DNA from 2 places in the Aphanothece sacrum FPU1 genome. Region 2 is predicted to be linked to the other one. Evidence: riboswitches for the same ligand, from Rfam matches in the RefSeq annotation. Region 2 holds a riboswitch; the other holds the start of a gene.
What was found. A riboswitch is a leader RNA that binds a small molecule or an ion and turns the genes downstream of it on or off. The one in region 2 is predicted to bind cobalamin.

Region 1 (3,206 bases), on a different contig from region 2:
CGTCGTAAAGGATAGTCAATGGGGACGGGAGGGGGTAAATCTTCGGGTGGGAGAAAAGAGGAGTTCATGGCCTGATTATTAAAAAAATATTACGCTGCTTTTATTATCTACCTTGAGTGGGGGTTTTCGTCAACACCAAATCGGGTTAATTAATAAAATATAATCTTTAATGAAAAATAACAGGCAAGATGGCAGTTTCACAAATTATTCAATACTCAATTATTTATCTATGAATTTAAAAATCAAGTTAGATCATAGATTGTAAGTTGGGTTTCGTTCCTCAACCCAACCTACAGAGGTAATTCATGAATTACCCCGACAAAAGTCTCCTTATCCTTAAGGAACTTGCCAAATTTTTCGATGATATTTGTCTACATTGGCATAGGGATCTTCCGGTTCATGAGAATGAGGGTGATCATGATGATGGTGATGATCATGAGAATGATTCTCAGAAGCTGATACGAGACGGAATTTACACATTTCACAATTCATCTGAGTTTGTCCCAGTTGACTTTCAATTTCCCGTTCTCGTACAATAGAAAACAGTTCAGAGGTAAAACCAATTTCAGGCAAATTAATCAATTCAATGTCTGGATACTGCCCTTGTTGTTGGGCTGAAATCTCAAAAATCTTCTTAACTAAGGCCCCCGTAAACAAGAAATGAGGCAACACAATAATGCGTTTTGGTTGATAAAGTCGGGCCCGTTCAAACCCTTCTTCTAAACGGGGATGAGTAATACCAATAAAACAGGTTTCTACTGTGCGATAATGACTTCCTTCCCACAACAAACGTGAAAATTTATAGACATCACTATTAGCATCGGGATCACTCGAACCTCTACCCACAATTAATAATACTGTATCTTCCGGTGGGATGGTTACTGTGTCTAGTTGTGCTAAACGCGATCGCCAAAGGTCTAATAGCAGAGGTGTATTGCCAAAATGTCGTCCATAATGGAACTTTAGTCCGGGATAATGTTGTTTAGCGTGATCTAAAGCATTGGTGACATCAAATTTCGTATGACGGGCCGCAAATAATAGTATGGGTAGGGCCGTCATTTCTGTAAAACCTGCAGCGACACATTCTTTAATCCCTTCTTGTATCAAAGGTTCTGTTAATTCTAAGAAGCAGGGAATAACCGGACGAGACGTATCTAAAGCTTGATAAGCTTCAACAAAATCGAGAAAAGCTTGTTTACCATCGAGATCCCTAGTTCCATGACCAATCATCAATAGAGGTCGTTTTAGGGGCAATGGGGGCAATATTTCCCCTGTTGGGGAAGCAAACGCTTGAGTGATCATCTATACCTCGCAGATGAGTGACAACAGTTAACAATAGGGTGGGCATCCTGACTCTTTCACTCAGTTATTAAAAGATTCATAACTGATCTTAAAATCACAGTTGCGGGACAGTATCGGACTTACACCGAGTTTTCCCCGTTACCTCTGATGGCTGTTCCCCATCAGAACCCTTGATTCTTTCCATTTTACTGATTATTGACGATAGCAATTGTTAAGCTTTCTTTTTCATTCGACGATTCAAAATTTGACTGATTCCTAAGGCCGTTGTTGCTGTTAATAATCCTAAAGATTGGGGTTCGAGAACTGATTGTGCGGTCAAGGTTGCTGCATAAGAAATCGGTGGATTGTTGGAGTTAGGATCAGTATAACTTGCTTCAATAACTTGCAATCCTGATGCACCAATGGGAATCAATGCTATTCCATTATTACTAACACTAATTGTTTGCCCTAAATATTCAACTAAGGGATTATTAATTAATGTCCCTTGGAACAATACTTGAATCGGTAAAATATCGCCTTCTTTTAAGCTAAAAGGATTTTGTAGTGCCATAATTTCTATATTTATTCCCACCTACTCAAAACCAAAATAATAAACTTAAACCCTTAAGGGTTAAGCTATAAACACAAAACCCGCCTACGCGGGTTTAAGAGTAAAGTAGAACCGTTATTTTATGTTTTTTCTAACTGACGACTTACCCAAGACATAGAATAACAAAATACCCAATAAATAATTGCTATGAATAAATAAACTTCGGCATAACGACCGATAAATTTAGGATTACCTAAAATCGATTGAGATATTCCTAATAAATCTACTAATCCCACAATAGCTAATAAGGAAGTATCTTTAAATAAACTAATAAAATGTCCCACAATGCTAGGAATAACTGCTTTTAATGCTTGGGGTAAAACGATAAAAGTCAAAACAAAAACACTATTTAAACCTAAAGCTTTAGCTGCTTCTATTTGTCCTTTAGGAACGGATTGTAACCCCCCGCGCACATTTTCTGCTAAGTAAGCTGCACTAAATAAAGTAACACCAGCCATCGCTCTTACAACCCTTTCTAGACGCACTCCTTCGGGTAAAATCAAAGGTAACATGACTTGAGCCATAAACAAAATACCAATTAAAGGTAAAGCGCGGATTAATTCAATATAAGCAATAGATAACCAACGAATTACGGGTAAAGAACTTTGTCTTCCTAATGCTAATAAAACCCCAAAAGGAAAGGATAAAACAATACTGACAACAGAGACTAAAAGCGTAAGCATTAAGCCGCTAAATTCATCTAATCTAACTGTTCGTAAAAATAATCCGCCTTCTAATAACCAGAGAATAATAAAAAAACTTGATAACCAAATTAATGATAACCAAGTGACTAGAGTGGGAATTTTTTCACCTAATTTTTGTGCAAAAAATGCTATAAAAACTAATAAAATTAGCATTCCTAGCAGTTTAAGAGTGGCCAGAATACCGACAGGAATAGCGACAAAAATAGACAAAGCTGCTAAAATTCCTAAAATGGTTAAATTAATAAGATTAAATAGAGGTTGACTACGAATTAATAGACCCCAAGATAAACCTCCTAAACCCATAATAATCGCCAAAGTTGTCCAAGTTCGCCATAATAATTCGACGGGATATTGACCAACAAAAAATAAGCGTAAATTTGCGCCAATGACTCCCCATTGAGCTAGAGTAAAGGCCCAAATCAAAAAAGTTGAACTTATCCAATATACAAATAACAGACTAATAACTGTTAAAAGACTGTTATACCAAGTGCTAAATAGATTTTTGTATATCCAACGTATAGGACTAATTTGAACAATAGGAGGTAGAGAAACAGACATTATGAATTATGAATTATGAATTATGAATTATCCATTATGAATTATGAATTATC
Region 2 (3,206 bases):
ATTGTATGGCCCATCATGAATTAATCTTTCAATAGTATAACCATCATTATTAAGTAAGAAAATAATTGGATTAAGTTTATGCCGAATAATGGTAGATAATTCTTGGGCTGTCATTTGAAATGCACCGTCTCCTACAAAAACAATAGGACGATGTTTTGGAGAGGCTAAAGCAGCCCCTAAACAAGCGGGAATTGAATAACCAATAGACAGATAAAAAGCTTGTCCAATAAACTCTGCTCCTTTGTGCATTAATAAATCAATGGTGGCAATAATCGCATCTCCAGTATCAGAAATAACGATAAAATCATCATCTAAAAAATGATTAATTCGTTCGTAAAATTTCTGAGATATTATTTTTTTATCTGGTTTAACTTCAAAGTTTTTTGTTAATAAATAAGAAGCTGGTTTAATGTCTAATGATTCATAATTTCGCGAAGTTAAATTATTCATTAATCCATCAATAAAATCTCCTAAATAAATAGGCTGATAAAAATGATTTTTTATTTTGACTTTTTCAGAATTAGCATTAATTAATTTTTGTGCATCAAGTTGAGCAGTATAAATGCCTAAATTCATATCAGACATAATCGCGCCAAGACATAAAATACAGTCAGAAGTTTCAATACGTTGACGGATAGATTCTCGACTTAATGCCCCAACATAATTACCAATAAATTGAGGATGTAACTCTGGAATACAGGATTTTCCTAGTAAAGTAGTGGCAATAGGATAGCCTGTTTTATCTAATAATTTTATCAATTTACTTTGCATCTGAAATCTATGAATTTCTACTCCAGATAAGATAACAGGTTTTTTTGCTTTTTCTAGTAAGGTAACAGCTTCTTCTACCGCTTCATTTAAAGCATTAATATCAGTTAATTCTTTGATGGGAAGTGAAATATCAACAGAAGGGGGACAAGGTTGATTGACTAAATCTGAAGGGATTTCAATGTAAACTGGTCGTTTATAATGGAGACAGGCAGCTAAGACTTGATCAATTTGTTTAGCAGCTTGACCTGGTTCAGTAATAATAACAGCCGCAACTGTCGCTTTTTCCATAATAGAAAATTGTAAATTATAATCTCCTGTTGTATGATGTAATAAGAGATGATTTCCTCTAACCGCATTATTAGGTCCGCCGCTAATTACCACTAAAGGAACTCGTTCTGCATAAGCTCCAACTACCGCATTAACTAAACTAAATCCTCCCACTCCATAGGTAATGCAAACAGCCCCTAATCCTTTGATTCTAGCATAAGCATCAGCAGCATATCCAGCATTAAGTTCATTACAGGTACAAATTAAATCAATTGGACTTTCAACAAAAACATCCATTAAGCTAAGAACATAATCACCTGGAACCCCAAAAATGTGATTAAGACCAAGTTCTTGTAACCGATTACACAAATATTGACCAACACTAATCATAAGACTATTCTAATCATATTTTTTTCTACTGTAACTTAAATTTTCAAAAAATGGTAAACTGTTTTGCATTTAAAATGCTTATTAAAAATTTGAGTATAAAGATGAAGGTTCTAGCGGACTTACTATCCTAAACTAATAATTAATAAAAGGCTAAAGCCTTATCCTATAAAAACAAAGTCCGACGAGCGCGGACTAAATTATAGATTGCCTACGCAACCTTTGTTTATATAGCTTAACTCTGAGCGAGTTAAAGTTTATTATTTGTGATAATTGAGCATAACTTGTCCGGTAAAACCTTATTTTTCTGACGAAGAAACACAAAGATTAGCAGAAAAATTTGTTAATCGGACTCAAGGAACAGAGTTAGAAAATCTATGGAATGAGAAATCTTACTTTCCGTGCTATTATACCTAAGCGAGCAGTTCTAGCGGGTAATAGTCGTTAGAAGTGATAGGGAAAGTTCGGTGTAAGTCCGACGCTGTTCCGCAACTGTGATGAGACTTTATTTCTTGGTCTTTAAGTCAGAAAACCTAGCAATATCGCGCCATCATTTTGATTAACTGGTGGCTCAATGATCAATTTTAAATCTATCTGCGAGGTACGGATGAGATTGAATGTTATGTCGAATTATCGATGGTTAAAAATTAGTTGTTTTATAACTCTTTTTTCTTGTTTAATGATAGGCGAAAAAACCCTAGCTCATCATGCTTTTGAAGGAAAAACGCCTACGAATTTATTTGAAGGATTTGTATCAGGATTAGCTCATCCTATTATTGGGTTAGATCATTTTGCTTTTGTGGTAGCTAGTGGATTATTAGGAGCAAGATTAAAACAAGGAATCTTAGTTCCTATTGTTTTTATTTTAGCAACTATGGCAGGAACTGGGATTCATTTACAAGAAATTAATTTACCTTTTGCTGAAGGAATTATTGCTGCTTCTGTGATTATTTTTGGCGGATTATTAACGGTTAAAAATGAGCGTCTAGATGCTTCTTATTGGTCTATGATGGTTGTATCGACTTTAGCCATGTTAGCAGGTATTTTTCATGGTTATGCCTATGGTGAATCCATTGTTGGCTCGGAAATGACTCCACTCATGGCTTATTTAGCTGGATTTGCTATGATTCAGTTAATTGTTGCTTTACTTGTATTTTTCGTCGGGAAGGTAATGTTTAAACAGGGTGAAAATAAAGCATTTTCTATTATTAGATTAATTGGGGTAGGAATTAGTGCTTTAGGGTTTGTCTTTTTAAGTGCTAATTTTGGTCATTAGTTATGATAGGCTGATTAGTAACATAGACATCTTGCCTGTGACAAGAAATCTGATACCTTGAAAGGTGCAGCTACCAAAACAAAGCCCGCCTGCGCGGGCTAATTTATTTGTTAATATTAATATTTTAGGAGTCAACGGCCGTTGACCCCTACTTAATCCTATAAGTAACGTGCGCAAAATTAATTAAACAACCAGGGCGGGTTTATTTAATTTTTTTGTAAGAATCATTGATTTATGTAAAAAACCCGCCCCTACAAATTTTATGTAATTAATTTTGTTTGACTACTTATTAATTAACTAAAATAACCTCTCCAAACCAATAATCTTTCATTTGTTCTGCTGTTACGATATCAAGACCAAATAAAGGATTACCTATCATAAACGCTTTATTTTTGGGATCAATTTTTAATAATGCAACCGCATGAGGAAACTGTTGACTCAGCCATCTTTGCTTAACATGAAGTAATGCAAGTTTATTTTGTTTGATTAATTCATCTAGGGTCAT

Region 1: another riboswitch for cobalamin. It lies ahead of AsFPU1_RS22000 (sirohydrochlorin chelatase); the one in region 2 lies ahead of AsFPU1_RS00935 (HupE/UreJ family protein).

The regions. Positions count from the first base shown of each region.
Region 1 covers NZ_BDQK01000017.1:423,011-426,216, reverse strand. The annotation lists gene AsFPU1_RS22005 (hypothetical protein) at 1-68, opposite strand, end outside; gene AsFPU1_RS22000 (sirohydrochlorin chelatase) at 337-1,302, opposite strand; cobalamin riboswitch at 1,323-1,490, opposite strand; gene AsFPU1_RS21995 (DUF4198 domain-containing protein) at 1,514-1,852, opposite strand; gene AsFPU1_RS21990 (amino acid ABC transporter permease) at 1,972-3,153, opposite strand.
Region 2 covers NZ_BDQK01000001.1:194,923-198,128, forward strand. The annotation lists gene AsFPU1_RS00930 (alpha-keto acid decarboxylase family protein) at 1-1,428, opposite strand, end outside; cobalamin riboswitch at 1,837-1,980, shown strand; gene AsFPU1_RS00935 (HupE/UreJ family protein) at 2,048-2,701, shown strand; gene AsFPU1_RS00940 (cysteine peptidase family C39 domain-containing protein) at 2,991-3,206, opposite strand, start outside.